2 regions of the Leucobacter sp. CX87 genome follow, and region 2 is predicted to be linked to the other one. Evidence: predicted binding sites of a transcription regulator. Region 2 holds the regulator's gene; the other holds the start of a gene.

Region 1 (15,586 bases), 270 kb from region 2:
GCCGGCGCTCGGCGCCGGCAAGGCCAGCATCGGCATCACGATTCAGAAGTCCACGCAGGATGAGGAGGCCGGACGATGACCCATCACGCCGCCCAGGTGTACGCCGCACTACTCGAACGAGTGGGGGAGGCGCACCCGCGTCCCCGGCTGGAGCCCGTGCGCCGGCTTGCCGACCTCGCCGGTGCGCCGCAGGCCACGTTCCCCGTGATCCAGGTCGCGGGCACGAACGGGAAGACGAGCACGAGCCGCGCCATCGAGTCGATCCTGCGCGCCTATGGCCTGCGCACGGGCCTCTTCACGAGCCCGCATCTCGAGCAGTTCACGGAACGCATCCGCATCGATGGCGACCCGATCGCCCCAGACGCGCTGGCCGCCGCCTGGGAGGAGCTTGCCCTGCCACTCGAGGTGCTGGACGCCGAGCTCGAGGCCGATGGCCAGTCCCGGGTCACGTTCTTCGAGGCGCTGATGGTGCTGGCGTTCCTCGCGTTCGCGGACGCGCCCGTCGAGGTGGCCGTCATCGAGGTGGGCATGGGCGGCGCATGGGACGCGAGTAACATCGCCGACGCGACCGTCGCCGTGTTCACGCCGATCGCGCTCGACCACGTCGGCATCCTCGGTGACACGATCGCCGAGATCGCGCGCACGAAGGCCGGCATTCTGAAGCCGGGAATGGGCGAAGCCGGCGCGATCGCGGTCTCCGCCGAGCAGGATCCCGAGGCGCTCGCCGAGCTCGTCGCGCGCGCCGAGGAGACCGGCGTCGCACTGCACGTCCTCGGCCGGGATTTCCAGCTGTCGGGTGACCGACTCGCGGTCGGTGGTCGCCAGATCGACGTCGTCGGCCCGTCCGGGGCCAGCTATGACCCCGCGTTTGTCCCGCTGCACGGCAGCCACCAGTCGGCGAACACCGCCGTCGCGATCGCCGCGGTCGAGGCATTCTTCGGGGGCGCACGTCCCGTGCCCGAGGCCGTGCTCGACGAGGGGCTCGCACAGCTCACCGTCCCTGGCCGGCTGCAGCTCATTGGCACCGAGCCCATCGTCTATGTGGACGCCGCCCATAACCCTCACGGTGCCCGCGCGCTCGCGGAGGCGGTGCGCGAGTCGTTCTCGTTCAGCGAGCTCGCGGTCGTCGTCGGGATATTTGGGGAGAAGGATGCGTCGGGCGTGCTCTCGGCGCTGGCGCCCATCGCGGCCCGCATGATCCTGACGCGCCCCGATTCGCCCCGCGCCCTCGAGGTGGGTGAGCTGCTCGATATTGCGGACGCCGAGTTGGGTGAGCTCAGCGTCACGCAAACCGACTCGCTCACCGAAGCGCTCACCGAGGCCCGCGACTGGGCCCTTGAAGCACCCGGCCGCGCCGTCCTCGTCACTGGTTCGGTGGTGCTCGCGGGCGAGGCACTCTCGCTTGCGCGCGCCGGCGATTGGGGGGTCGCACTGTGAGCGACCCGGTGACGCAGCCCGACGGCGGCGAGGAGCTTGTGCTCTCGCCGTCCGAGGCGATGGGCGCGGGGGCAGCGATGCACCTCGCTGGGGGCCGGGGCGCGCGTCGTTCGACGCAGCGCGCTCTGGGGTCAATCGTGCTGGGCTTCGAGCTCTTCGTCGTCTTCCTCGCCGGCATGACCGTCTTCGGTCTCGGGGTGATTGAGCCCCGGGAACTCGGTATCTGGGGTGGCCTCGGCCTGTGCGCCGTGATCCTCGTCGCGCTCGGGACGATGCGTCTCGGCAAGGTGGGGCTCACGCTCGGCTGGGTGGTGCACGGTCTCATGTTCCTCGCCGGGTTCGTGCTCCCGCCGTCGCTCATCATCGTCGTCATTTTCACGGCGCTGTGGGTGTACTGCATGGTGGTCGGCGCCCGCCTCGACCGGCAGTCGGCCGCGGCGCATCAGGCGGCGTGAGATCACACACCAACCGAATAGAATCGTTCCGGCCGCGAAAGCGGCCACATCCCAAGATTTTCATGCAGTGAAAGGGGCCGCAATGCAGGTCGAAGAGACGCTCATCCTGGTCAAGCCGGACGGGGTTGCCCGTGGACTCACGGGGGAGATCCTCCGTCGCATCGAGAGCAAGGGCTACACGCTGGTGGACCTGCGCTTGGTCGCCCCCGATCGTGCGCTGCTCGCCGCGCACTACGCGGAACACGAGGGAAAGCCGTTCTATGAGCCACTGCTCGAGTTCATGGGCTCCGGCCCGTCGGTTGCGATCCGCCTGAGCGGTCACCGCGTCATCGAGGGCTTCCGCTCGCTCGCCGGCACGACCGATCCGACGACGGCAGCTCCCGGCACGATCCGCGGCGATCTGGGCCGTGACTGGGGCGTGAAGGTGCAGCAGAACCTCGTTCACGGCTCCGACTCACCCGAGTCCGCCGCGCGCGAGCTCGCGCTCTGGTTCGCGTAACCACCGCTTCTTGCGAGGGGGCCGTGGCGTTGCGCCGCGGCCCCCTTTCTCGTCCCTACAGGATCCCGGCACCCGGCTTCGGAGAAGAATGTCGGTGGCGGCTCGTAGACTGGCGGGATGGAAGCCACGCGCAGCGTACGGCCCTTCGAGGTCATCAGTGAGTATGAACCGAGCGGTGATCAGCCGCAGGCAATTTCCGAGCTCGCGGGCCGCATCAACGCCGGCGAAACCGATATCGTGCTGCTCGGCGCGACGGGTACCGGCAAGTCGGCAACCACTGCCTGGCTCATCGAGCAGGTCCAGCGCCCGACGCTGATCCTGGCCCACAACAAGACACTCGCGGCGCAGCTCGCGAACGAGTTCCGCATGCTGATGCCGAACAACGCGGTCGAGTACTTCGTCTCCTACTACGACTACTACCAGCCTGAGGCGTACGTCCCACAGACCGACACATTCATCGAGAAGGACTCTTCGGTAAACGCCGAGGTCGAGCGTCTGCGACACTCGACGACCAACTCGTTGCTCAGCCGACGCGACGTCGTGGTTATCTCGACCGTCTCCTGCATTTACGGCCTCGGCAAGCCGGAGGAGTACTACGAGGCGATGGTGCCACTGGTCGTGGGTGACCGACTCGATCGCGACGTCCTCCTGCGGCGCTTCGTCGACATGCAATACCAGCGCAACGACATCGAGTTTGTGCGCGGCAATTTCCGGGTGCGCGGGGACACGGTCGAGATTATCCCCATGTACGAGGAGCTCGCCATCCGAATCGAGTTCTTCGGAGACGAGATCGAGGCCCTGTACTATTTGCACCCCGTGTCGGGTGAAGTCATCAAACAGGTCGACTCAGTCTCGGTGTTCCCGGGGTCGCACTACGTCGCGAGCCGCGAGGTAATGAACCGGGCGATGGGCAGCATCAGCCTCGAGCTCGACCAGCGCCTCGATGAGCTCAAACGGCAGAACAAGCTCGTCGAGGAACAACGGCTGCGCATGCGGACGACCTTCGACCTCGAGATGATGGAGCAGATCGGCTTCTGCTCGGGCATCGAGAACTATTCGATGCACATGGACGGCCGGCAGCCGGGGGAGGCGCCGCACTGCCTGCTCGACTACTTCCCCGACGACTTCCTTGTGGTCATTGACGAGTCGCACGTCACCGTGCCGCAGATCGGCGCGATGTACGAGGGCGACGCGTCGCGCAAGCGCACCCTCGTCGATCACGGGTTCCGGCTACCGAGTGCGCTCGACAACCGGCCACTGAAGTTTTCAGAGTTCAAAGACCGGGTCGGACAGATCGTGTACCTCTCGGCGACGCCGGGGAAGTACGAGCTGGAGCTCGCCGACGGCGTGGTCGAGCAGATCATCCGCCCGACCGGGCTCATTGACCCGGAGATCGTCGTCAAGCCGAGCGAAGGCCAAATCGATGACCTCCTCGAGCAGGTGCGCGTGCGCGCCGCGAAGAACGAGCGTGTGCTCGTCACGACGCTCACCAAGAAGATGGCCGAGCAACTCACCACCTTCATGGAGGAGGCCGGAGTGCGGGTGCGCTACCTGCACTCGGACGTAGACACGCTACGTCGAGTGGAGCTGCTCACCGAGCTGCGCGCGGGCGTGTTCGATGTGCTCGTCGGCATCAACCTGCTTCGCGAGGGACTTGACCTTCCGGAGGTGTCGCTCGTCGCGATTCTCGACGCCGACAAGGAGGGCTTTCTCCGGTCTAGCACCTCACTCATTCAGACCATCGGGCGCGCCGCACGTAACGTCTCGGGCGAGGTACACATGTACGCGGACCGCGTCACGCGTTCGATGCAGCAGGCCATCGACGAGACGAATCGTCGCCGCGAGCGCCAGGTGGCGTACAACACCGAGCACGGCATCGACCCAACCCCGCTGCGCAAGAAGATCGGCGATATCACGGCGATGCTCAACCGCGAGGCCGCCGACACTGAGGCGGTGCTTTCGTCACGCCACGGGGCGGCGCAGCGCCCGAAAAGCAAGGTCGCCGCTCGCGCCGGTGCGATCGCGGAGGAGGGCTCGGCGACAATCGAATCACTCGTGGCGGACCTCACCGCGCAGATGCTCGCCGCGGCCGAGGACCTCAAATTCGAGCTCGCCGCGCGCTTGCGTGACGAGGTCTCCGATCTCAAGCGCGAGTTGCGTCAAATGGACGCCGCTGGCCACCGCTAGCGAAGGGATGCCGTGTCGAAGATCGATTTCAAGAAAACGCTCGACTCGTTTCAGGCGCGACCGCACGTGTTCCGCGTGATTGACGTGCCGCCGCGGCAGTACCTGATGGTCGACGGGCACGGCAATCCCAACACCGAGCCCGCGTTTACCCAGGCGATCGAGGCGCTGTTCCCGCTCGCATATGCGCTCAAGTTTGCCAGCAAGTCGCGAAACCTCGACTACGTGGTTCCGCCGCTGGAGGGCCTGTGGTGGGCTGAGGACCAGACGGTGTTTACGTCGGCGCGAGACCAGTCCAAGTGGGACTGGACGCTCATGATCATGGTGCCCGACTGGCTCGGCGCAGACGAGGTGGCCGAGTCGGTCGCTGCCGTCACCGCGAAGGACCACCCTCCTGCGGCTCTGGGAAAGGTGCGCTTGGAGACCCTGCACGAGGGACGCTGCGTGCAGACCCTGCACGTGGGCTCCTTTGAGCAGGAGGGCGGGATCCTCGCGACGATGCACGAAGAGTTCATTCCCGCGAACGGACTTGAGTTCGCGGGAAAGCACCACGAGATCTACCTGAGTGACTTCCGCAGGGTCACTCCGGACAAGCAGCGCACCCTGCTCCGGCAGCCGGTGCGCAAGTCATAGCTCAGTCAGCGGGAAGCAGCGCGTAAATGTCGACGGCGTTGCCGTCCGGGTCGTGCAGCGTCGCATAGCGCTGGCCCCACGGGGCGTCGAACGGTTCCGTGTGCACCTTGTGGCCTGCGGCGGACAGTTCCGCGACTGTGCGGTCCACCTCCGCCGGGCTGTCCGCCGCGAAGGCGAAGGCGATGCGGTGGCTGCCCGCGGGCATCACGTAGCTGAGGTCGAACCCGAGAATGGTCTCAATCGGGTCCCAGGCGAGCGTCATGCCCCCGGGCAGCGCGATCTCAACGTGATCCGCGTCGTCCTGACCGTCTGGGATGTCGAGCCCCAGAGCGCGGTAGAACTCGAGGGAGGCGGCCAGGTCGCGGGTGACGATTCCGATGAAGTTGAAACGAAGACTCATGCTTTGAGCGTAGGCCCCCGCGTGCCCTTTTGCTAGGGCAGGCGCGCCTCGAGCCCCAGCCGCACGGCCGGCCATTCGTCGTCCGTGATCGAGAAGACGACCGTGTCTCGGACTGTCCCGTTCCCGAGGATCATGTGCTTGCGCAGCACACCGTCTTGATGTGCGCCCAGTCGCGCGATCGCTGCACGCGACTGCTGGTTATGCCAATGGGTGCGAAATTCGACGGCCAGGCAGTCCAGCTCGTCGAATGCGCGCGTCAGCAGCAGCAGTTTGGCCTCGGCGTTGATCCCGGTGCCCTGGGCAGACCGACCGATCCACGTCGACCCAATCTCCAACCGGCGGTTCGCCGGCGCGAGATTTAGATATGAGGTCATGCCGACTGCACGATCGCTATCGGCGTCGATGATCGCCCAGGGCGCGAGGGTTCCAGCAGCCTGCGCTTCCCTCCTGCGCTCGATCTCGGCAAGCATTCCCTCGGGCGACGGGATGCTCGTGTACCAGGTGCGCCACAGCTCACCTGGGCCCACCGAATCGGCGAGATCGTCTCGGTGCTGCGGGCCGAGCGGCTCGAGGCGGACGCGACTACCGGCAAGAGTGGGGGTCTCGTGGCTGTTCATGTGCTCACAGTAACGGGGGAGGAGGACACCGGCGACACGATCGAACACACTTTCGAATCTCAGCTTTGGCCCATAGGATGAACGGGTGAGCATTCAGCCCCCCGCAGCCCCTGTTCGTTCCAGTTCGATGCACTCGGAAATCAGCGTCCAGGGCGCGCGCGTCCACAATCTGCAGAACGTCGACGTCGCGATCCCGCGCGACTCTCTGGTCGTGTTCACCGGTCTCTCGGGCAGCGGCAAGTCGAGCCTCGCGTTTGACACGATCTTCGCGGAGGGGCAGCGCCGCTACGTTGAGTCGTTGAGCGCGTACGCGCGTCAGTTCCTCGGCCAGGTGGACCGCCCCGACGTCGACTTCATCGAGGGATTGAGCCCGGCGGTCTCGATCGACCAGAAGTCGACGAACCGCAACCCGCGCTCGACGGTCGGCACCATCACCGAGATCTTCGACTACATGCGCCTGTTCTGGGCGCGAGTCGGCATCCCGCACTGTGCCGTCTGTGGCGAGAAGATCTCGTCGCAGACCGTCCAGCAGATCGCAGATCAGCTGATGGAGCTGCCCGAGCGCACCCGGTACCAGGTGCTCGCTCCCGTCGTGACGCAGAAGAAGGGCGAGTTCGTCGACCTGTTCACGGAGCTCGCGGCGAGCGGATATGCCCGCGCGGTCGTCGACGGCGAGGTCATCCAGCTGTCGGACCCGCCGAAGCTGAAGAAGCAGATCAAACACTCCATCTCGGTCGTCGTCGACCGCTTGGTCGCGGGCCCGGACATGCTCGGCCGACTCACCGACTCGCTCGAGACCGCGCTGCGCCTCTCCAACGGCATCGTCGAGATTGACCGGATCGACCTCGATGCGAAAGATCCTGCACGCAGCCGCCTCTATTCCGAGAAGCTCTCGTGCCCGAACCAGCACCCGGTGCAGCTCACCGAGATTGAGCCGCGCACATTCTCCTTCAACGCTCCCTTCGGCGCCTGCCCGACCTGTTCAGGACTCGGGACGAGCATGTCGGTCGACGACGAGCTGGTGCTCGGCGATCCGGCACTCTCGATCGACGAGGGTGTCATCATCCCCTGGACCAGCCAGGGCAAGAGCCTGTATCAGTACTACGAAAAGCTACTGGCCGCGCTCGCACGCGACCTCGAGTTCGACCTATCCACGCCCTGGGGTGAGCTGCACGAAGAGGTCCAGGAGGCCGTCCTGCGCGGCAACAACTTCAAGGTCAACGTGCGCTGGAAGAACCGTTTCGGCCGCGAGGTGAAGTACTCCTCGGGGTTCGAGGGCGTCATCCCGTTCATCGAGCGCCAGTACGCGGAGGCCGAGTCGGACAATCGCCGCGAGCGTTGGGCGGAGTTCCTGCGTGAGGTTCCCTGCCATGCGTGCCAAGGGCAGCGCCTCAAGCCCGAGGTCCTGGCGGTGACGATCGACGGCAGCTCCATCGCCTCCGTGACTGAGCTCAGCCTGCTCGAGGCCCAGCGCTTCTTCCGGGATGTCCAGCTGACCGAGCGCGAGGCGAAAATCGGCGCGCAGGTGCTCCGCGAGATTCGCCTGCGCTTCGACTTCCTGATCGAGGTCGGCCTCGGTTACCTGACGCTCGCCCGCGCCGCGGGCACGCTTTCCGGCGGAGAGGCACAGCGGATCCGGCTCGCGACACAGATTGGCTCAGGCCTGACCGGCGTGCTGTATGTGCTCGACGAACCCAGTATCGGCCTGCACCAGCGCGATAACCGACGCCTCATCGATACGCTCATGAAACTGCGCGAGCTCGGCAACACCCTCATCGTGGTCGAGCACGACGAAGACACGATCCGGGCGGCGGACTGGATCGTCGATATCGGCCCCGGGGCCGGAGTCGAGGGGGGCACAGTTGTGCACTCCGGCAGCTACGCCGACCTGCTCGCGAACAAACGGTCACTCACGGGTGACTACCTCGCCGGCCGGCGCAGGATCGAGGCGCGGCACGCGCGGCGTCCGATCGAACCGGGCCGCGAGCTGACTGTCGTGGGCGCGCGCGCAAACAACCTCCAGAACGTCGACGCGACGTTCCCGCTGGGAGTCTTCGTGGCCGTCACCGGCGTGAGCGGCTCGGGAAAGTCGAGCCTCGTCAACGACATCCTGTACAAGGTTCTCGCGAACCAGCTCAACGGCGCGCGTCTCGTGCCCGGGCGGCACACCCGAGTGCTCGGCCTGGAACACCTCGACAAGGTCGTGCATGTCGATCAAGCGCCGATCGGCCGCACGCCGCGCTCGAATCCCGCTACCTACACGGGTGTGTTCGACAAGATCCGCAATCTGTTCGCCGAGACCCAGGAATCGAAGATTCGTGGGTACCTTCCGGGCCGCTTCAGCTTCAACGTGAAGGGCGGCCGCTGCGAGGCCTGCTCGGGCGACGGCACGCTCAAGATCGAGATGAACTTCTTGCCGGACGTCTACGTCGCGTGCGAGGTCTGCGGCGGTTCTCGCTACAACCGCGAGACGCTACAGGTGAAGTACAAGGGCAAGTCGATCTCTGAGGTCCTCGAGATGCCGATCGCCGAGGCAGAGCAGTTCTTCGAGCCGATCTCCTCGATTCACCGATTCCTGAAGACCCTGGTGGATGTCGGGCTCGGCTACGTGCGCCTCGGCCAGAGCGCGACCACACTGTCGGGTGGCGAGGCACAGCGCGTTAAGCTCGCGACTGAGCTGCAGAAGCGGTCAAATGGACGCAGCGTGTACGTCCTTGACGAGCCGACGACTGGCCTCCACTTCGAGGACGTCCGCAAGCTCCTGATCGTGCTGAATGGCCTCGTGGAGAAGGGCAATAGCGTCCTGACCATCGAGCACAATCTCGACGTCATCATGGCGGCCGACTGGGTCATCGATCTCGGCCCGGAGGGCGGTTCCGGCGGCGGCACGGTCCTCGCGACCGGAACGCCCGAGGCGCTTGCGCTGGTTCCCGAGAGCCACACCGGGCACTTCCTCGCGGAAATGTTTGCGCGCGACGGCATTGATCCGGCGCAGAGTGTCTCGCCGAAGAAGCGCGCGGGCCGGCCCAAGAAGTCGTGATGGCCGAAACCGACCACCGGGCGAGTTTTCGGCCGGCGCAGGGAGAGATCCCGACCGCGCCCGGCGTGTACCGGTTCTCGGACAAGTACGGGCGCGTGCTCTACATCGGCAAGGCGAAGAACCTGCGCCAACGCCTCGCAAACTACTTCCAGCCGCTGCATGCGCTGCAGCCGCGCACCCAGCGCATGCTCATGCTCGCGCAGCGTCTCGACTGGACGGTCGTGGCGACCGACACGGAATCGCTCGTGCTCGAGCACACTTGGATCACGGAGTTCAGCCCGCCCTTCAACGTGCAGTTCAAGGACGACAAAACGTACCCGTACCTGGCGATCACGCTCGCGGACGACGCACCGCGCGTACTGATCACGCGCAACGAAAAGATTCGTGGCGCGCGCTACTTCGGGCCGTACCCGAAAGTATGGGCACTGAAGGAGACGGTGTCACTGCTCCAACAGGCCTTCCCGGTGCGCACCTGCAACGAGGCTGACTACCGGCGCGCCATTTCGTCGGGCCGACCCTGTCTCGCTGGGCAGATCGGGCGGTGCCACGGTCCCTGCTCGGGGAAGGTCAGTTTCGAGGAGCACCGGGAACGGATCGAACAGCTCGTCGCCTTCCTCGCGGGGAACGACGGCGTGCACCTGCGTGAGCTGCGTGAGCAGATGCAGGAGGCGGCACGCGAGCAGCATTATGAGGAGGCCGCCCGGCTGCGGGACCAGGTACAGGCGGTCGAGCACGTCCTTGAGCGCAACGCGGTGGTGCTCCGCACCGATGTGAACCTCGACGTATTCGGGCTGCGTCATGACGAGCTCTCGGCCGCGGCCCACCAGTTCATCATCCGTGGCGGCAGGGTGCGTGGCGAGCGCAGCTGGATCGTCGATGTCGAACTCGACGATTCCCCTGGAAGTTTGCTCGAGCAGGTCGTTCAGTCAGCGTACGAGGGTGACCACGAGCCGCCCGGCGAGATCTTGGTGCCGACGCTGCCCGACGACGCTTCGGCGCTCGAGGACGCGCTGTCACTGAAGCGCCCGGGCAGGGGTCGCGTGCGTCTCCGCGTGCCCGAGCGGGGAGACAAGGCGCAGCTCATGGATCGTGCGGTGCTCAACGCGGGGGAGCACCTCATTCGTTCGAAGCTCAAACGAACGGCGGATCTCGCGGCCCGCAGCGACGCCCTCGCTGAGTTGCAATCCGCCCTCGGGATGACCGAGGCCCCGCTCCGCATCGAGTGCATCGACGTTTCGCATCTGCAGGGCACGGGCGTGGTGGCGTCCCTCGTGGTCTTCGAAGATGGCCTCCCCGCGAAAGGCGCGTACCGGAAGTACCGCATCGAGCAGACGACCGACGACACCGATTCGATCTACCAGGTGGTCAGCCGTCGGGCCGCTCAACTCCGCCAGCTTCAAGACGCCGCAGAGCTCCCGGTGAGCCGCTACCGCGACCGGCCGCAACTGCTCATCGTCGATGGTGGAGAGCCACAGGTGAAGGCCGCGGCACGCGCCCTCGAGGAGCAGGGAATCACCGATGTCGTGCTCTGCGGGGTCGCGAAGCGTCTCGAGGAGCTGTGGCTGCCGGGGGACCCGTTCCCAGTAATCCTGCCTCGGTCGAGTGAGGCACTGTTTATGGTGCAGCGCGTCCGCGATGAGGCGCATCGATTCGCGATTACTTTCCAGCGTCAGACTCGGAAGGCGAGCATCTCAAGTCGGCTTTCCGAGATCCCGGGACTCGGTCCCAAGCGCGTGAAGGCCATCCTCAGTCACTTCGGCTCGGTCGCCCGACTACGGACGGCCAGCCTCGAGGAGATTGCCGCGGCGCCCGGGGTGGGAATGCAGCTGGCGGAGTCAATAGTTCGGCATCTTGGCAGCCCGAGTGAGGGTACGCTAGAGGACGACCGCACCACCCAGACGCCGGACGAGGAGGACAGCCCGTGAATGCCTTGCAGTCCGAGCAAGAGATCCTGATCGTGACCGGCATGTCGGGTGCCGGTCGGAGCACCGTCGCGAACGCGCTCGAGGACCTCGGCTGGTACGTCGTCGACAACCTGCCGCTCCCGATGCTCAAGACGTTGGCCGACATGGCAGACCGCTCAGGGGGAGCGTTGCCGAAGATCGCCGCGGTGGTCGATGTTCGCGGCCGCGACCTCTTCGACGACATCCAGCAGACGGTGCGAGACCTTCGGGCGAACGCTACGGTCCGCGTGGTCTTCCTCGACGCGACCAACGACGTCCTCGTGCGTCGCTACGAGGCTGTCCGTCGCCCGCACCCGTTGCAGGGAGAAGGCACGCTCAGCGATGGGATCGTGCTCGAGCGCGAACGGCTGCAAGAACTGCGCGCCTCGAGCGATGTAGTCATCGATACCTCGCGCTTCAACGTGCACGAACTCTCGACCGCGACCCGCGAACTGTTCTCCGACGACGACACCCCCGGGCTGCAATTGTCCGTGCAGAGTTTCGGCTTCAAGTATGGCTCTCCGACCGATGTGGACATCGTTGCTGACATGCGATTCCTCCCCAATCCGTTTTGGGAGCCGGAGCTACGTGCACTTACGGGCGTCGATCCCGAGGTAAAGTCGTACGTGCTCGCGCAGGAGGGTGCCGCAGAGTTTCTCGACCACTATGTGGCCGCACTCGCCCCCGTTTTTGCCGGGTATCAGCGAGAGAACAAGCGGCACGCTTCGCTCGCAATTGGTTGCACCGGCGGTAAGCACCGCTCGGTTGCCATGGCACGGGAGCTGGCAGACCGCCTCGCGGCGCTGCCTGGGGTGCACGTGAGCGTGCGCCACCGCGACCTCGGTCGCGAATAATCCCACGGGCAGCGCTCGCCCGACTATTCTTTGCCCTACGGATACTCGTGGGGCTCAAAATGATGTTCCGGGCCACCCGGAACAAACCCATGTGAGAGAGGAAGCCGCAGTGTCACCGACGGCCGACGTGAAGACCGAACTCGTGCAGTTTGCTGCCGCAAAAACCAGCGTTCGAGTCGCAGAAACGACGACCGTGCTCCGCTTCTCTGGCGGTTTGCACACCATCTCGGGCCGGATCGCGCTCGAGTCCGAACTGCACACTCCGCAGATCGTTCAGCGTCTGCGCCGGGCACTTGCAGAGCTCTACGGCGTTCGCTCCGAAGCGATCCAGCACCACCCCGCCAGCACCCGTCCGGGCGCTCCCGGATTCTTGGTCCGCGTCATGGACGGCGAGACCCTCGCGCGCCAGATCGGCCTGCTGGATGGTCACCGTCGTCAGATCCGCGGATTGCCGAACCGGCTCACCACCGGTGGGCGCGAAGAGCTTGCGGCCATCTGGCGCGGGGCATTCCTGGCCCGTGGCACCCTGACTGAGCCCGGCCGCTCGGCCAGCCTCGAGGTCGTCTGCCCGTCGAACGAGGCCGCGATGGCCCTCGTTGGTGCGGCCGGACGCCTGGGCGTTCCCGCGAAGAGCCGCGAGATCCGCAGCATCCACAAGGTAATGGTGCGTGATGACGAGGCGATCGGTCGCATGCTCGGCCTGATGGGTGCGCCTCAGGCCCTCGCTGCCTGGGAAGACCGGCGAAAGCAGCGCGAGACCCGCGCCACCGCGAACCGACTCGTGAACTTCGACGACGCGAACCTTCGCCGTTCGGCGCAGGCTTCCGTCGCCGCCTGCTCGCGCGTTGAGCGTGCACTCCAGATTCTCGGCGACGAGGTGCCCGATCACCTCCGCTATGCCGGAGATCTGCGGCTCGCTCACCGCGAGGCCAGCCTCGATGAGCTCGGCGCGCAGGCGGATCCGCCGCTCACGAAGGATGCCGTGGCAGGACGCATTCGCCGCTTGCTCGCGATGGCCGACAAGGCGGCGGAGACCCAGGGCATCCCGGGGACCGACGCCGGGCTTCCCGACGACATGAGCTAACGGCGTCACGCACCCTCGTGCGAGAAACGGCCGGACACCTGGAATATTCCGGGTGTCCGGCCGTTTCTGTGCGCTCGAAGCGAACCCATTTGGATAGGCATCGCGATAGGGTGGAAGGACACTGAATTAAAGGAGAAACGGCATCATGGCTGCGTACACGCTCGCTGAACTTCCCTACGACTACTCCGCTCTTGAACCGCACATCAGCGGCAAGATCATGGAGCTGCACCACGACAAGCACCACCAGGCCTATGTGACCGGCGCGAACGCCGCAGTCGACGCTCTGGCTGAAGCCCGCGAGAGCGGCAACCTTGCAAATGTGAACAAGCTTGAGAAGGACCTCGCGTTCAACCTTGGCGGTCACGTCAACCACACCATCTTCTGGAACAACATGTCGCCGGACGGCGGCGGACGCCCCGAGGGTGAGCTCGCATCGGCTATCGACGAGTTCTTCGGCAGCTTCGAAAAGTTCCAGGCACACTTCACCGCGACCGCGATGGGCGTGCAGGGCTCCGGCTGGTCGGTGCTCGCATGGGACTCGCTGGGACAGCGCGCGAACGTCGTGCAGATGTTCGATCAGCAGGGAAACCTCCCCGCTGGAACGGTTCCGCTTCTCATGCTGGACGTATGGGAGCACGCGTACTACCTCGACTACCTCAACGTCCGCGCTGACTACGTCAAGGCATTCTGGAACATCGCGAACTGGCAGGACGTCGCGAAGCGGCTCGAGGCCGCGCGTACGCAGTCGAGCGGGCTGATTCAGCTCGGCGCATAGTTCTTCGCGGGTCGGTTCCAGTTTCTGGGGCCGGCCCGCTTTGCTTTCGGCGGAAGACCGCCGATCGGTCGCCAGGGCATCCGCCCGGCGGCATCGTCATGTAACACTCACCTTCGAGTTGAAAGGCACGTGAATGGGCACACGTATCGCAATCAACGGATTCGGCCGCATTGGTCGAAACTTCCTCCGAGCTTCTCTGGCACAGGGGGCTGATCTCGACATTGTGGCGGTGAATGACCTCACCGACACGAAGACGCTGGCACACCTATTGAAGTACGACTCGGTCGGCGGTGTCCTCGATGCCGAGGTCACGCACGACGAGTCGAGCATCACGGTGAACGGCGATCGTTTCGACGTCTTCTCTGAGCGCGACCCGAAGAACCTTCCTTGGGCAAAGCTCGGCGTCGAGATCGTGATTGAGTCGACCGGTCACTTTACGAAGGTGGAGGATGCGTCGGCGCATCTCGCCGCGGGAGCGCGAAAGGTGCTGATCTCGGCGCCGGCGTACGGTCCCGCTCCGACGATCGTGATGGGCGTGAACGAGGGCGTCTACGACCCCGCGAACGATCACGTCATTTCGAACGCTTCCTGCACGACCAACTGCCTCGCCCCTCTCGCGAAGGTACTGAACGATGCGTTCGGTATTGAGCACGGAACGATGATGACGGCACACGCCTATACGGCGGATCAGGTGCTGCAGGACAGCCCGCACCGCGACCTCCGACGCGCGCGGGCTGCAGCGGTGAATATCGTCCCCACTTCGACCGGCGCTGCACACGCCATCGGCCTCGTGCTCCCCGAGCTCAGCGGAAAGCTCAACGGTTCCTCCTACCGGGTACCAATTCCCGCGGGTTCCATTGTCGATTTGACCGTGATCACGCGCGACGGGCTGACCGTCGAGGAGATCAACGCTGCCTACCTCGCGGCCGCTGGCGGTTCGCTGTCCGGTATCCTGCAATACAGCGAAGATCCGCTCGTATCGTCAGATATCGTGCAGAATCCCCACCCAACGATCTTCGACTCGGGCCTCACGAGCGTGAGCGGCCCGCTTGTCAAGGTTTCGGCCTGGTACGACAACGAGTGGGGTTACTCGAACCAGCTCGTGGACCTGGCTGAGTACGTCGCGGACACGTTGCCTGCGACGAGCTAGTCAGCGTCCCGTTTCATTTCATTTCCGCAGAAGGAGTGCTTTCGGCATGCGAACCCTCGAATCTCTCGGTGATCTCAGCACCCAGACGGTCATCGTCCGATGTGACCTCAACGTCCCGCTTAGCGACGGTGTCATTACCGACGACGGCAGGATCCGGGCGTCACTCACGACGATCCGTGAGCTCACCGCAACCGGTGCGAGGGTTGTGTTGATCAGCCACCTCGGGCGTCCCGCTGGGGCGCCCGAGGCGCGGTACTCCTTGCGCCCCGTCGCCGCGCGTCTCGCCGAGCTGCTCGACGCTCCCGTCGCATTCGCCGCCGACACCGTCGGCGACGAGGCCCGAAAGGCAGTGGCTGGCCTCGAGGCGGGCCAGGTAGCGCTCCTCGAGAACTTGCGCTTCTCGCCGGGGGAGACGAGTAAGGACGCAGGCGAGCGGCACGCGTTTGCCGCGAAGCTCGCTGAGTTTGGTACCGCATTCGTCTCAGACGGGTTCGGCGTCATGCACCGCCGACAGG
Region 2 (15,586 bases):
GACCATGACCATGTTGCGGCCATCGATCATCGGGTTCGACTCGACGGTGCCGTACTCGGCGATCTCTTCCGCAAACTTCTGCAGCAGACGCACGCCCTGCTCGGGACGCGACTGCTCGCGACCGCGGAACAGGATCATTGCCTTGACCTTGTCGCCCTGACCCAGGAAGCCAATCGCGCGCTTGACCTTGGTCTCGTAATCGTGCGTATCGATCTTCAGGCGGAAGCGGACCTCCTTGAGGACCGTGTTGGCCTGGTTGCGCCGGGCTTCCTTGGCCTTCTGCGCCGCCTCGTACTTGTACTTGCCGAAGTCCATGATCTTGGCGACGGGAGGTACTGAGTTCGGGGCGACCTCGACGAGATCGAGATCTGCATCAGCCGCAAGCTTCAGGGCTGCGTCAATGGACACCACACCAACCTGCTCGCCGCCTGGACCTACCAGGCGAACCTCGGGGACGCGGATTCTGTCATTCGTACGGGGATCGCTGATCGCCGGCTCCTCTGATCTCGTGGGGCGACGGCTCCCCAACTCTGGGGTGCCACGTCGGCGAAGATCAGGGCCTGGCGTGCGTTCACGCAAAGCACTACACCCTAGAGCTGCCTGCCTGCGATGAACACTGACCGACGGGGTGTCAACAACCCGGTAACCTAGTAACTGGTTGCGGGTGGGAGAATCTCCACTTCAGTTCTCGATCGGATGAACGAGAGCCTCAGCAAGTTTAGCAGAAGACCCGCCGCCTTCCAAAGCGCCGATGCAGCGAGTACACGGCCCCGCAGCTTTTTGCTGTGGTCTTGGCCGAGAAAGAGAAATAGAACCCCATGAGCGAGACCCCCAACGAGCAGCCACTCGACACCACGAACGAGACGCTCATCGCCTCCAGCGAAACCGTCTCGCAGGCCACCCGCGATATCGCGGACGTCGCCGCGGTCGAGGTCATCACGACCGCCGCCGTGCACCTGCTCAGCGCCGCGGCAGTGAAGTGCGGACTCGCCCACAACCCCGAGGAAGAGACCGACCTCGACGAGGCGCGCAAGCTCATCAACGCGCTCGCCGGGCTCGTCACGGCGGGTGCCCCCGAGATCAGTGACTCGCACGCGCGCCCACTGCGCGACGGCCTGCGCTCCGTGCAGCTCGCCTTCCGCGAGGCGTCCGCAATCCCCGACGCGCCCGGCAAGGGCCCGGGCGAGAAGTGGACCGGCTCTGTCATCTAGCCTCACGACCAGGGGCGAGCGCGTCCGAGCGGGCCTGACGGACTCACTGTCCGTCGGGCTCGGCGTGTTTCCCCTCGGCATCGCGCTCGGTTTCCTCGTCGTGCAGGTCGGCCTCCCTGGCTGGGTGGCGCCAGCGCTCTCAATTGTGGTGTTCGCGGGTTCCGTTGAGCTGCTACTCACCACCATGCTCGCGGCCGTCGCGCCGCTCTCCACGATCGCAGTGGCCGTCTTCGCGGTGAACTTCCGCCACGTCTTCTACGCATTCTCGTTCCCGATCGAGGTCGTAAGGCCAGGGTTTGCCCGCGCCTACTCCGTCTACGCGATGATCGACGAGGCGTACGCGACCGCGGCGCTCATGCCGCGCGAGGTGAACTCGAGCACCCGCATGCTCACGATGCAGGTCGCGTGCCACGCCTACTGGGTGGCCGGTGGGCTCGTGGGTCTCGCGATCGCGAGCGCGCTGCCCGCGCCGATCGAGGGGTTCGAATTCGCACTCTGCGCGCTCTTCATCGTGATGACGCTCGACGCCTTCCGGTCGAAGCGCGAGTTGCCCTCGGTGCTGCTCGCCGGCGTCTCGGCTTCCGTGGCGCTCCTCGCGACCCCGGGCGCAGCCATGCTCGTCGCGCTGATCCTCTTCGCGGCGCTGCTCGCGCTTCGCTACGCCCTCGTGCGCGAACACGAGCCTGTCGCCCCAGAGGAGGGAGAGCTCCCCCATGCCGAGCACTGAGTACCTGATCGCCGCGATCGTCATCTCGGGGCTCATCACATTCGCCCTCCGCGCGATCCCGTTCGCCATCCTGAAGCCGCTGCGCAAGTCGCGCTTCATCACCCGCATGGGTCGATGGATGCCGGCGGGAATCCTCGTGATTCTCGCGATCATCACGCTGCAGGGGGTACTCGTCGAGCGCCCCGGCACGTGGTGGGCCGTCCCGGTCGCGGCAGCTGTCACGGTGGCAGTGCACCTCGCGACGCGTCGCCGCACGGTGCTCAGCGTCGGCGCCGGCACCGCCTGCTACGTCGCGCTGATCGCGTTCTTTCCGGCCTAGCAGGGGCGGATTCCGCTTAGCTTTGGTCGGGAGCGCGCAGGCTCACCGTCATCGAGTCCACCCGATCGGCGATCAGCGCGCTCTCAGCCCAGCGCTGCTGCATCCGCGCCAGCAGCGCGTCGAGCGCGGCCCGATCGAGGCCCGGGGCAAGCGTCAGCACCACTCGGGTCTCGGGAGCAATCAGGCGGGCCAATGGGTCTCCCGGTTCGAGCGTGATGCCGAGCACGTCCGGTTCCGCGGCGATGCTCAGCGCGAACGCGGCTACGACCTCGGGCTCGGCCCAGCCCGGGAGCACCCGCTGGCCGAGCGCGAACGCCTCGAGCGCGGTGCGGCGAACGCCGTACTCGCGCTCGGGCGTCGCCGCGTCAATCATGATCAGGTCGGTGTGTTCCTGCGCCGCGGCGAGGGCCGCCTGCGCTCCCGGAACCGGGATCGGCCGGGCCTCAGGGTGCCACCGCTGCATCGTCTCGACGGAGCTGAAGATCGGCAGCACTCGGCGCCCATCGGGAGCCGCCACCGTCACAATCGAGAGCTCCTGGGTTTTCTCGACGATGCGCCCCTCAGGGGTCTCGCCGAGCTCGCCCGCCTCCGCAATCAGCGCGACGAGAAAGCGCTCGGCACCAAAAGCCGCGACCGCGTCGGCGTGCGCCTCGGCGAGCTCGCGAAGCGCCGCCGGGTCGCCCCCGGCGCTTCGCTCGCCCACTTCACGCACCCGCGCCACCGCTGCCGACACCGCGACCGGAGTCGTGCCGTCGTCACCGGCGAACGCGGTGCCGTGGTGGTCGAACGTTCGACCTTCCCACGGGAATCCCGCGGAATCGACGTCGCCGCCGGGCACCAACCCTGCGGGCAGGGCGGGGCCGGGTGCAGGCTTTTGCCCGTCCGGCCATCCCTCGGAGGGAAGCTGCTTGGCGGCCATAGCCTCTGCTAGTCCCCGGCGACGTCGAGTGCGGCAGCGAGCGTGAAGGCCCCTGCGTACAGCGCCTTGCCGACGATCGCACCCTCAAGGCCGAGCGGCACGAGCTGGCGCAGTGCGGCGAGGTCGTCCAAGCTCGAGACGCCGCCCGAGGCGACGACCGGGCGGTGCGTGCGCTCGAGGACCTGCGTGAGCAGCTCGAGGTTCGGGCCGCGGAGGGTGCCGTCCTTCGTCACGTCGGTCACGACGTACCGTGCACAACCGACCTTCTCGAGGCGCTCCATGACGTCCCAGATGTTGCCGCCGTCCTCGGTCCAGCCGCGTGCCGCCAGAGTCTCGCCGCGCACGTCGAGGCCGACCGCGATGCGCTCGCCGTACCGGGCGATCACCGAGCGGGTCCACTCAGGGTTTTCGAGGGCAGCGGTGCCCAGGTTGATGCGCTTGGCGCCGAGGCCGAGCGCTGCTTCGAGGCTCGCGTCGTCGCGAATGCCTCCCGAGAGCTCAATGTTGACGCCCTTCGACTGACGAATGACCTTCCGCAGGATCGCGGCGTTGTTGCCGCGTCCGAATGCCGCGTCGAGGTCGACGAGGTGCACCCATTCGGCACCCTGCTCGATCCAGTCGAGAGCGGCGTCAACCGGGTTGCCGTAGTTGGTCTCGGTTCCGGCCTCGCCCTGGGTGAGGCGCACTGCCTTCCCATCGGCGACGTCGACCGCGGGCAGCAGCTCCAGCTTGGGGCGCTTGTTGAACTCGCTCATCGTTCCTTCTTGTTTGCAACGTGGAGGTCCGGGCCAATGGCCTCGCGGCCGCACGGAACAAGACACCAGCCTAGCCCAGGCTGCGGACCCAATTCTCAAGCAGCCGGATCCCGGGCTCACCCGACTTCTCGGGGTGGAACTGGGTCGCCGACAACGGGCCATCCTCGACGGCGGCGATGAACCGTTCACCGTGCTCGGCCCAGCTCACGCGGGCCGTCTCGGGTGCGCCCGCGGCGGTGTCCCATTCGGTCGCCGCGTTCGAGTGTACGAAGTAGAAACGTTCGTTCTCGATGCCGTCGAAGAGCACCGATCCTGCCGCCACCTCGACCGTGTTCCAGCCCATGTGCGGCAGCACCGGCGCCTCGAGCTCACGAACGGTGCCCGGCCAGCGAGCGAGGCCTGCGGTCTCAGCGCCGCGCTCGATGCCGCGGGAGAACAGAATCTGCTCGCCGACGCAGATGCCGAGCACCGGGCTGCCGGCGTCGAGCCGCCGCGCGATGATGGCGTCACCAGTCACGCTCTCGAGCTGCCGCATGACGGCGTCAAACGCACCGACGCCGGGAACCAACAGCCCGTCGGCCTCGGCGATCTCGACGGGGTCCCGGGTCAGGCTGACCTCGGCGCCGGCGCGCACCAGCGCTTTCACCGCAGAGTGCACATTGCCGGAACCGTACTCGAGGACGGCGACGCGCGGCAGGCTCACAGTGCGCCCTTGGTGGAGGGCACCCCCGCGACCCGCGGGTCCAGTTCCTTTGCCTGTCGGAAAGCGCGCGCGAACGCCTTGAACTCCGCCTCGGCGATGTGGTGCGGGTCGCGACCCTCGACGAGACGGACGTGCACCGTCAGGCGCGCGTTCAGCGTGATGGCCTCGAAGAAGTGACGCACCATTGAACCGGTGAAGTGACCGCCGATGAGGTGAAACTCGAAGCCGGCGGGCTCGCCGCTGTGCACGAGGTAGGGGCGCCCCGAGATGTCGACGACCGCCTGCGCGAGCGCCTCATCGAGCGGCACGAGGGCATCGCCGTACCGCGAGATCCCGCTCTTATCGCCGAGCGCCTCGAGCAGGGCCTGGCCGAGCAGGATCCCGGTGTCCTCGACGGTGTGGTGCACGTCGATGTGGATGTCACCCTTCGCGCGCACCGTGAGGTCGGTGAGCGAGTGGCGGGCGAACGCCGTCAGCATGTGATCGAAGAACGGCACGCCGGTCTCGATATCCGACTCGCCCGTGCCATCGAGGTTCACGGAAACGGTGATCTGGGACTCGCTCGTCGCACGCTCAAGCGTTGCGGTGCGGGGGGCTGCGCTCATGTGCACCATCCTAGCCAGAACGCCGGTCGCCCTAGCGGTCGTTCGGCGCCAGTTCGGTGAGCGCCGCGATCAGCGTCGTCGTCTCGGCTTCGGTTCCCGCCGTCATCCGCAGGTGGCCCTCGATCGCGAGATCGCGAATCAGGATGCCGCGTTCGCGAAGCGCCGTGAACGTCGCCGCCGGGTCAGCGAAGCCGCCGACGAGCAGGAAGTTCGCACCCGAGTCGTGGACGCGATAGCCGAGTTCCAGGAGCGCGACGGCGAGGCGGTCGCGCTGCACGCGAATGTCGGCCACCGTCGCGAGCATGGGGCCCGCGTGCCGGACGGCGGTGGTGGCCGCCGCCTGGGTGAGCGCGGACAGGTGGTAGGGCAGGCGCACCAGGCGGAGGGCGTCGACCACGGCGGCGTCCGCGGCGAGATAGCCGAGCCGCACGCCGGCGAAGGCGAACGCCTTGCTCATCGTGCGCGAGACCAGCAGGCGGGGGCGTCCGGGCAGCAGGGCGATCGCGCTCGGGTTCTCCGCGTCGAACTCGGCATACGCCTCGTCGACGATCAGGATCCCGTCGGTGGCGTCGTACGCCGCCGTAATGACGTCGGCCGTCGTCGTCGTGCCGGTCGGGTTGTTCGGCGTGCAGATGATCGTGATCGAAGGAGCGTGCTCGCGAATCGCCGCCTCGACGAACTCGGCGTCGAGCGCGTAGCCCTCGGGCCGCTCGATGCCGATCCATTCGGTGTCGGTTCCCGCGGCGAGCAAGGGGTACATCGAGTAGGTCGGGGTGAAGCTCAGGAGCGAACGACCCGGGCCACCGAACGCCTGCAGCACCTGCTGCAGCACCTCGTTCGACCCGTTGGCGGCCCACAACTGCGCTGCGGTCAGGCCGTGACCGAGATAGCCGGCGAGTCCCTCGCGCAGCTCGGTCGCCTCGCGATCGGGGTATCGGTTCACCCCGCGCACCGCCTCGACCAGGGCTGCTGCGATGTCCGCCACGACCTCTTCGGGCAGCGGATGGGTGTTCTCGTTGACGTTCAGGCTCACGGGCACGGCGTCTTGCGGTGCCCCATAGGGGCGCTTGCCCACCAGGTTGTCGCGGAGGGGAAGATCACTCAGGCTGGTCACCCAGCTAGTCTACGAGACCCGACCCCTTGACGACGCTCGGGTTGTCGGAGAACCGCAGCGGTACGGCCAGGGTCTGCCCGACCTCAACGTCGGAGCCCCCCAGCTGGTTCAGGCGCACGATCTCAGAGATCAGGTCGCGCGGATCGGCCTTCGGATCGAGCCCGCTCGAAATCTGCCAGAGCGAGTCGCCCGGCTGAACGACAAGGTAGCCGAACTCCTGCTGGCTCGACTCGCTCGACGCCTGGGCCTGAGCTGCGCCGAAGACCGCGCCGAACACGACGACGCCGAGGACGAGCAGCGATACGAACGCCGCAAGCACGATGCGCCCGCGGCGGGTAATCCGCAGCCGGGTGCGGGCGGTGGCTGATGACGCCGACATGCCCGACACGGGCAGTGAGATGACAGACATTGTTCCTCCTCGATCAGTACGTTCGAGACGCTCCGCACCAGTTCGATGCGAACATTTGTTTCGAATGTATCTTCGAACAAACGATTTCGCAAGCTCAAATTCGAACATCGTGACGATATATTCCTTGCGACACTCGAACAGATGTTTGTTTTTGCTCGAACATTGGGGCTAGTGTTTCGAACACGAGCTCACTGAACCACGGACCACCGACATTGACGTTTGCGCGGTGGTTCCGCCCGAAAGGACTGCACTATGGCCAGCTCCTCCACCCGGTCGAATGGCCGCGGTAAGCCGCTTTCCGAGAAGCAGCGGGCGATTCTCGAGTTCATCTCGCGCTCGGTCGAGAGCCGCGGCTATCCGCCGAGCATGCGCGAGATCGGCGACGCGGTCGGCCTCGCGTCACTGTCGAGCGTGACCCACCAGCTCGGCAACCTTGAGCTCGGCGGCTACATTCGCCGCGACCCAAACCGACCGCGCGCGCTCGAGGTGCTGGTCGAACTCGCCGAAAGCCGCAGCGCCCGCGAGGCCGAGAACGGCCCCGAGACCGGTGAAGCTCGCCTGGTTCCCCTCGTCGGCAGAATCGCCGCCGGCATTCCGATCACGGCCGAGCAGCAGGTCGAGGAGCTCGTGCCGCTCCCCCGCCAAATCGTCGGCGGCGGTCAGCTCTTCATGCTCCGCGTCGTCGGAGACTCGATGATCGATGCGGCGATCTGCGACGGCGACTACGTGGTGATCCGCCAGCAGAACACCGCCGAGAACGGCGACATCGTCGCCGCGATGCTCGACGAGGAAGCCACCGTCAAGGTCTTCCGGCAGCGCGACGGCCACACCTGGCTGCTCCCGCGCAACAGCGCGTTCGAACCCATCCTGGGCGACCACGCCGACATTCTCGGCAAGGTCGTAGCGGTCTTCCGCTCGGTCTAGGCCCGCACCGGGTCAGGGGTCAGCAGCCCGAGCTCTCGCAGCACCGCGAGCACCTGCTCGTGCCGGTTGAAGGTGTACAGGTGGATCGAGGGAGCGCCGCCCGCCAAAAGCTCGCGGGAAAGCGCGAGCGTGAACTCGACCCCGAGCTCGGGGGCGTACCCGCCCGCCTCTTCCAGCGCACGCTCGAGCGTTGCCGGCGCCGGTCGTCCGGCGAGCTGAGCCACACGACGCAGCTGCGCCGACGTCGACACCGGCATCAGCCCCGGCAGCACCGGGATCGTCAGCCCGGCCGCGCGCGCCTCGTCGACGAAGCCCAGGTATTCCTCCGCATGGAAGAACAGCTGCGTGATCGCGAGCGACGCCCCCGCCTCCTGCTTCGCGACGAGCCAGTCGAGGTCGGCCGAACGCGACCGCGTCGACGGGTGCCCGTTGGGGTACGCCGCCACGGCGGTGCGCCCCACGCTCGTAAACGCCGGGCGTTCGGAACGCACCTGCGTGACAAGGGCGGTGAGCTCGGCCGCCGAGATTGCGGAGGCAACGTCCGCCTCGCTCTGGCCCGCCGGCGGGTCGCCCCGCAGCGCCAAGAAGTCGTGAATGCCCGAGTCCATGAAGGCGTTGATCTGACGCCGTAGCTCGTCCCGGTCGTCCCCCACGGTCGTGAGGTGCGCGAGCGGCAACGCGTCGGTGTGCCGGCGCAGGTACTGCAACAGCTCCAGCGTGGCGTCTCGGTTCGTCCCGTTCGCGCCGTACGTCACCGAGATGAAGTCGGGCTCGGCCGCCGAGAGGTGCTGCACCGCGTGGCCGAGCGCGAGCGCCGCCGACGGCGTGCGGGCGGGAAACACCTCGAACGAGAATCGGGCGAGGGTTGGGCGGGATCCGGTGAGCAGCAGGGCGTTCACGAGGCAACCCCCGCGAGCTCGGCGCGTGCCAGCTCGGTGCCCCGAACGCGGGTCGCGATCTTCGCGAACGCCACCTCACGCGCAAAATCCGCCGAGCCATGACGCGGCTTGTCGTCGATGACGTACGGCGAGAAGCCGCAGTCGTCCGTTGAGCCGAGCCGCTCGGGCGGGACGAACCGGGCCGCCCGCACCAGTTGGTCGCGCACCTCCTCAGCCGTCTCGAGCCTCGGTGTGAGCGGGTTTGTGACGCCCAAGCGCACGTGCGGGGCCCGTTCACCCAGGCGAGTGATCTCGCGCCCCACGAGCGCGGCAACGCGATCGGGGTCGCGCTCGCTCGCCGCCTGCACGAGGAAGTACCCGGCCTCGATCTGGAACAGCTCCGGGATCAGTTCCGCGTAGTCCACCTCGGCGCTGTGCGCCGAGTCCCGGTCGCTTCCGGGACAGGTATGGACGCCGATCCTGGCGCGATCCTCGGCCGAGAACCGGTCGAGCACGCGGTTGATCAGCTCGATGAACCCACCGAGGCGCTCGCGGCCCGCCCACGGCTGCCGGGCGTCACGGCTCAGCGCAAGCCGGCCCTCGGTGAAGTCGATCGACACCCGGGTCGCGCCCGCAGCGAAGGCCCCGCCGATGTCGTCCGCGCACGCGTCGACCAGGTCGTCGTGGAACCGCTCGCGCGGGTAGTCCGGCAGCGCTCCCTCGAAGGGGTACATGAGCGACAGCATCGCGGGCGAGACGACCGCCTGCTTGAGCGGCAGATCGGTGTGCTGCCGGGCCAGGGTCAGGTCGTCCGCGGCCCATGCCCGGTACCGAAATGGCCCGAACGTCAGCCGAGGAAGCACGCGGTGATGCCCGTCCGCGAAGACCGCGAACACGTTCGCCGCGGCCTCCGCAGCGTCGTTGGCCCCTGAACCGCCGAGCGGATAGCTCGCGAAACTCTGCCGACGCTGCTCGCCGTCAGTGATGAGCGGCGACCCCGTCTCAGCAAAGCGGGCCAGCGTATCGGCGACGGCGTGATCCTGCTCGACTTGCAGCAGCGCAGGATCGGCGAGGCCCGCCTCGACGTCCAGCACCGTCCGCTGCAGACGCGACGGGCGCGGGATCGAGCCGACTGGTTCAGTGGGCAACACGACGGTGATCTCCTAGGCGCCGCGCACGGCGTGGGCCGCGCGCACGAGGTTGGTCAGGCTCTCGACGGTCTCGGCATAGCCGCGGGTCTTCAAGCCGCAATCGGGGTTCACCCAGAGCTGCTGACCGGGGACGTGCGCCGTGGCGATGCCGAGCAATTCGGTGAGCTCCTCGACGCTGGGCACGCGGGGCGAATGGATGTCGTAGACCCCCGGGCCGATCCCGCGTGAGAAACCCGTGCGACCGATCGGCTCAACGACGTCCATGCGGCTGCGCGCGGCCTCGATGCTCGTGACGTCGGCGTCAAGGCCGTCGACCGCGTCGATGATCTCGCCGAACTCCGAGTAACAGAGGTGCGTGTGGATCTGCACTCCCGCGGCCGCCGAACCCGTGGCGAGACGGAAGGCGCCCACCGACCAATCGAGATACGCGGCCTGACGGTCGGCATCGAGCGGCAGGAGTTCGCGCAGCGCCGGCTCGTCCACCTGGACAATGCCGGTGCCGGCCGCCGCCAGGTCGTCGATCTCGTCGCGCAGGGCGAGCGCGACCTGGGACGCCGTCTCACCGAGCGGCTGGTCGTCGCGAACGAAGGACCAGGCCAGGATCGTGACGGGACCCGTCAGCATGCCCTTCACCGGCTTCTCAGTGAGGGACTGGGCGTAGCTCGTCCATGCCACCGTGATCGGCGCGGGGCGCGACACATCGCCCCACAGGATCGAGGGCCGCGTCGCGCGTGTGCCATATGACTGCACCCAGCCGTGCTCGGTGACCGCGAAGCCGTCGAGGTGCTCGGCGAAGTACTGCACCATGTCGTTGCGCTCGGCCTCGCCGTGCACGAGGACATCGAGACCGATCTCCTCCTGCAGGCGGATGACGCGTGCGATCTCCTCGCGGAGGAAGCCGTCGTAGGCCACCTGGTCGATTTCGCCGCGGGTGAAGGCCGCACGTGCGGTGCGAATCTCGGTGGTCTGCGGGAAAGACCCGATGGTCGTCGTGGCGAGCTGGGGGATGCCGAGCGCCGCCTGCGCAGCGTGGCGATCGGCGTTCGCGGCGCGGTTGCGATCGGCCAAGCCGACTGCCGCCGCGCGGGCGCGCACGCCGCCGTCGCGCACCCCTGGGGCCGCGGCCCGGTCGGCCAGTGCCGCGTCGGTGTCGGCAAGCTCGACCTCGATGGCGTCACCGCCCTCGGCGAGTCCCTTGGCCAGGATCACGACCTGCTCGACCTTCTGGTCGGCGAACGCGAGCCAGGACGCGAGGCGGACGTCAAGCTTTGACTCCTCGTCAACGTCGTGCGGGACGTGTTGCAGGCTGACGGCGGTACCCGCGACGACCGCGATACCCGCATCCGCAAGCCGGGTCAGGGTGGCGAACGCCGCGCGCGAGTCGGTGCGCCAGACGTTTCGACCGTCGACCACGCCGGCGACGAGCTGAGTGCCCGCGAAGGCCTCGGCGAGCTCCCCCGAGGCGAGTGCTGATTCCGGCAACGTGCCGCGCACGAGGTCCGCCTGCACCGCCTCGACCGGGAGCCGGCCCAGTCGGGCCAGCGCCCGGGAGCTGTCGCCGTAGGGCGCGGTCAGCAGGATCGCGGGCCGGCTCGTGCGCACCTCGGCGGCGCCGAGCTGCGCGTAGGCGCGCTCCACGAGCGAAGCGATCTCTTCGCGCGACACGCTCAGCGAGTCCGAGACGAGCGCCGGCTCGTCGAGCTGCACCCAGGCAGCCCCGGCGGCGGCGAGTTCACGCAGCAGCTCGGCGTAGACCGGCACGAGCTCGTCGAGGCGCTCGATCGGGCGGAATCCCTCGGGCGCACCGTCTGCGGGCTTCGCGAGCAGCAGGAAGGTGACCGGGCCGACGAGCACCGGGCGCGACTCGACGCCGTCCTCGCGCGCTTCGGCGACGAGGGCCGTCAGCGCCGACGCGTTCGCCGCGAACGGCGTCTCGGCGTCGATCTCAGGCACGCTGAAGTGATAGTTCGTGTCGAACCACTTCGTCATCTCGAGGGGCTGGCGGTCGCGGTCACCGCGGGCGAGGGCGAAGGTGCGCTCAAGTGGGCTCCCCTCAATGCCGCGGAAGCGCTCGGGGATGGCGCCGACGGCGACGAGGGCGTCGAGCACCTGGTCGTAGTAGCTGAAGCTCTCGGGGATCGCCCCGCCGGTCGCGGAGAGGCCCAGGCCGGTCAGCCGGGCGCGCGTCGTCCGGCGCAGCGTCCGCGCGACGCCCTCGAGATCGGCCTGGGTCGAGGCGCCCTTCCAGAACGACTCGATCGCGCGCTTGAGCTCGCGACGGCGGCCGAGGCGGGGGTAGCCCAGGATGGTGGCGGGGGGAAGCAAGGGGGCAGACATCGGTGGCGGGTCCTCTGCAGTTGCTGCGTGGGCCGGGCTGACATTCCTGACAGGATCCCGGCGCCGTCGGGGTGAAATCCCTGGCGACAGGCCCAAGCTAACAACCGCATCGGCGCGCACGCACGCATGTGTCGTCCCGCGACATCACACGACGCAACACGGCGAAACGCTACGTCATATAGGGCGAAAGCTTGGCCAACATCTCGCCAGAAACAAACGCGTGCACGCGCGTGCCGTCCTCGACGTACTCGGTGTTCACCACCCGGTTGCGCTCGTGCATTTCAGCGACGAGTCCCCCCTTGTCGTAGGGCACCACGACGGTGACCTCGATGTCGGGCATGGGGAGGGTCGCGTCGATGCGCTCCTTGAGTTCCCGGAGGCCCTCGCCTGTGCGCGCGGAGACAAACACGGCGTCGGGGGCGAGCCCGTGCATGAGCAGGCGGCGGTCGTCGTCGATGAGGTCGGCCTTGTTGACCACCACGATCTCGGGGATCGCCTTGGCGTCTACCTCGGCGATGACATCGCGCACGGTTTTCAGCTGCGCTTCGGGGTCGGGGTGCGAGCCGTCGACGACGTGCAGGATCACATCGGCATCAGCGACCTCCTCGAAGGTCGAGCGGAACGCCTCGACCAGCTGATGCGGGAGGTTGCGCACAAAGCCCACCGTGTCGCTGTACGTGAAGGTGCGCCCGTCGGCGGTCTCGGACTGGCGCACGGCCGTGTCCAGGGTCGCGAACAGCTCGTTCTGCACGAGCTCGGCCGAACCGGTCAACCGGTTCAGCAGGCTCGACTTGCCGGCGTTCGTGTAGCCGGCGATGGCGACTGACGGCACCTCGCCGCGCTTGCGGTTCGCGCGCTTCGCGTCGCGGGCCGGAGTCATCTCCTTAATCTGCTTGCGCAGCTTGGCGATGCGCGTGTTGATCTTTCGGCGATCGAGCTCCATCTGCGTCTCGCCGGGGCCGCGCGAGCCCATGCCCGCGCCGGCACTACCGACCTGGCCACCGGCCTGGCGCGACATCGACTCGCCCCAGCCGCGCAGACGCGGCAGGAGGTACTGCAGCTGGGCGAGCTCGACCTGAGCCTTGCCCTCTCGGCTCTTCGCGTGCTGGCTGAAGATGTCGAGGATGACGGCGGTGCGGTCGATGACCTTCACTTTGACGACGTCCTCGAGCGCGCGGCGCTGGCTGGGCGCAAGTTCGGTGTCGGCGACCACGGTGTCCGCCTTCTGCGCGGCGACAAGTTCGGCGAGATCTGCGGCCTTGCCCTTGCCGAGGAAGGTCGCGGGATCTGGCTTGAGTCGACGCTGCAGCAGGCCGTCCAGCACCGTCGCCCCGGCGGTCTCGGCAAGCGCGGCGAGCTCGCGCAGCGAGTTCTCCGCCTCCTCGAGCCCGCGGGTCTGCGGGTAGATGCCGATCAAGATAATGTTCTCGATCCGCAACTCGCGGTTCTCAACCTCGGTGACGTCCTCGAGCTCCGTCGAGAGACTGCGCACACGCTTGAGCGACGCACGATCCTCGCGCTCCATGCGGATCGCGTCGAGATCGCTTGCGAGCTGATCGTGCGTGTCTGAGCCGAGCGCCTGGGCCCGGCCGTCGAGCACACCGCCCGAGCGGATCACGGGCGCCGGGTCTGACCCCGCGGCACGACCGATCACGCGATCAAGCAGGGCGTCCGTGCTGTCAGTACCCGATTCCTGGCTTGCAGCGGCCTCGTCGGTGGTTTCTCCGCGCTCGCGCGATTCGTGCTTCGTCATCTTCGTCCCAGTCTACGGGGCGCACGCGCCCATTTCGCGGGGAGCAGAATGCGGCTGCGCGCAGGATCCTGCCGGTGCCAGCCCCCACTCAATGGGATACTGGCTGACATGACGGATTCCGGGCAGCAGCACTATTTCTCAGCGACCCCGGAGGGCGAGTTCAAGACCCGCACCATCACGGCCGAACTCGCGGGCGCGCCCCGCGAACTCACCACCGCCGGCAGCACCTTCAGCCCCGAGCACCTCGACCAGGGCACCGAGATCCTGCTGCGCAAGATCCCCGAGGCCGAGGGTACCGGGGCGATTCTCGACCTCGGCTGCGGCTGGGGGCCCATCGCGCTCGCTGCGGCGCTCGAGGCGCCAGAGGTGACGGTCTGGGCGCTCGACGTCAACGAGCGCGCGCTCGAGCTGACGCGCCGCAACGCCCAGGCGCTCGGACTCGAAAACGTCCGCGCCGTGACGGCTGCTGAGATTCCCGACGATCTTCGCTTTGACGAGATTCGCTCGAACCCGCCGATTCGTGTGGGCAAGGAGGTCCTGCACGAGCTGCTGCGCACCTGGCTGCCGCGCCTCGTCCCCGGGGGCGTCGCCTACCTGGTTGTCGCGAAGCACCTCGGCGCCGACTCACTGCAGCGCTGGCTCGCCGAGGAGTTCCCCGAGCTCGAGGTGTACCGCCTCGGTCGCGACAAGGGCTTCCACATCATCTGCGCACAGGCGTAAACGCCCGTGGTCAACGGTCCGATGCGGCGCCTGGGCGCCCAGGGCCCGGCGCTCGTCATCCTGGCGCTGCTCTGCCAAGAGGTCGGCGCCTCGTTCGCGATCCTGGTCTTTCCCGTGGCCGGGCCGGTTGGCATGGTCGCCATTCGCCTGTGGTTCTCGGCGATCGTGCTCTGGATCCTGGTGCGCCCGAAGCTTCGCGGGCTGAGCCCCGCCGCTTGGCGGACGGTGCTCGGCTATGGCCTCGTGCTCACCGCAATGAACCTCACGTTCTATCTCTCGCTCGAGCGGCTGCCGCTCGGCACCGCGGTCACGATCGAAGTGCTCGGCCCGCTCGCGCTCAGCGTCATCACGGGGCGGCGCTGGCTGAGCCTCCTGTGGGCGCTCGTCGCGTTCGGCGGCGTCATGCTGCTGAGCTGGCAGCCGAACGCCGAACCGCTTGACCCCATTGGCGTCGGCTTCGCGCTCGCCGCCGCGGTGATGTGGGCGAGCTACATCCTGATGACGAAGCGCACGACCGAACACTTCAGCGGCATGACGGGGTTCACCCTCGGCATGACGGTCGGCGCGATCGTCGTCACCCCGCTCGCCGCGGCGACCACCGGGGCGAGCCTTTTCGAGCCGAACGTGCTCCTGATCGGCATCGCGATCGCGCTGCTTTCATCGGCCATCCCCTACGGGCTCGAGATGCGCGCGCTGCGTGTGCTGCCCGCGAGCACGTTCTCGGTGCTGCTCGCGCTGGCCCCCGCCATCGCCGCGCTCACCGGCGCGATCGTGCTGCAGCAGCACCTCACCCTCGCGGCCTATCTGGGAATCGCACTTGTCACCCTCGCCGGCATCGGCGCGGTGCGGGCTCGGCGTAGTCTGGAACAATCAGTCGAGGAGGCGCCATGAGCACATCAGTAGATTCCACCTATGACACGCAGGTTGCCGAGCTGCTGGCCGAGCTCGAATCGCTCGAGAACCCGAAGATGCGCGCCGTGAACGAAAAGCACGGCGACGACCACGGCGTGAACCTCGGCCAGCTTCGGGCCATCGCCAAGCGACTGAAGCCACAACCCGAC

What was found. Region 2 encodes LexA, which represses DNA repair genes until DNA is damaged. Its sites were predicted from a motif close to TCGAACANNTGTTCGA; they were not measured.
Region 1: uvrA (excinuclease ABC subunit UvrA) is a predicted target of LexA. The motif match lies at 6,266-6,281, and genes of this name have one in related genera.

Annotation. Positions count from the first base shown of each region.
Region 1 is NZ_JAFIRI010000001.1:293,784-309,369, forward strand. Features, by position in the region: gene ileS (isoleucine--tRNA ligase) at 1-79, shown strand, start outside; gene KOE53_RS01390 (bifunctional folylpolyglutamate synthase/dihydrofolate synthase) at 76-1,437, shown strand; gene KOE53_RS01395 (DUF4233 domain-containing protein) at 1,434-1,892, shown strand; gene ndk (nucleoside-diphosphate kinase) at 1,975-2,391, shown strand; gene uvrB (excinuclease ABC subunit UvrB) at 2,509-4,578, shown strand; gene KOE53_RS01410 (GyrI-like domain-containing protein) at 4,591-5,208, shown strand; gene KOE53_RS01415 (VOC family protein) at 5,210-5,608, opposite strand; gene KOE53_RS01420 (GNAT family N-acetyltransferase) at 5,641-6,225, opposite strand; gene uvrA (excinuclease ABC subunit UvrA) at 6,353-9,265, shown strand; gene uvrC (excinuclease ABC subunit UvrC) at 9,265-11,190, shown strand; gene rapZ (RNase adapter RapZ) at 11,187-12,062, shown strand; gene whiA (DNA-binding protein WhiA) at 12,172-13,146, shown strand; gene KOE53_RS01445 (superoxide dismutase) at 13,292-13,921, shown strand; gene gap (type I glyceraldehyde-3-phosphate dehydrogenase) at 14,055-15,071, shown strand; gene KOE53_RS01455 (phosphoglycerate kinase) at 15,118-15,586, shown strand, end outside.
Region 2 is NZ_JAFIRI010000001.1:565,175-580,760, forward strand. Features, by position in the region: gene infC (translation initiation factor IF-3) at 1-489, opposite strand, end outside; gene KOE53_RS02700 (DUF1844 domain-containing protein) at 819-1,211, shown strand; gene KOE53_RS02705 (AzlC family ABC transporter permease) at 1,276-1,938, shown strand; gene KOE53_RS02710 (branched-chain amino acid transporter permease) at 1,925-2,257, shown strand; gene KOE53_RS02715 (SseB family protein) at 2,274-3,176, opposite strand; gene priA (bifunctional 1-(5-phosphoribosyl)-5-((5-phosphoribosylamino)methylideneamino)imidazole-4-carboxamide isomerase/phosphoribosylanthranilate isomerase PriA) at 3,185-3,931, opposite strand; gene hisH (imidazole glycerol phosphate synthase subunit HisH) at 4,002-4,634, opposite strand; gene hisB (imidazoleglycerol-phosphate dehydratase HisB) at 4,631-5,239, opposite strand; gene KOE53_RS02735 (histidinol-phosphate transaminase) at 5,271-6,353, opposite strand; gene KOE53_RS02740 (LysM peptidoglycan-binding domain-containing protein) at 6,358-6,762, opposite strand; gene lexA (transcriptional repressor LexA) at 7,015-7,686, shown strand; gene KOE53_RS02750 (methylenetetrahydrofolate reductase) at 7,683-8,585, opposite strand; gene KOE53_RS02755 (uroporphyrinogen decarboxylase/cobalamine-independent methonine synthase family protein) at 8,582-9,715, opposite strand; gene metE (5-methyltetrahydropteroyltriglutamate--homocysteine S-methyltransferase) at 9,728-12,052, opposite strand; gene hflX (GTPase HflX) at 12,222-13,805, opposite strand; gene KOE53_RS02770 (class I SAM-dependent methyltransferase) at 13,914-14,525, shown strand; gene KOE53_RS02775 (EamA family transporter) at 14,532-15,416, shown strand; gene KOE53_RS02780 (DNA alkylation repair protein) at 15,413-15,586, shown strand, end outside.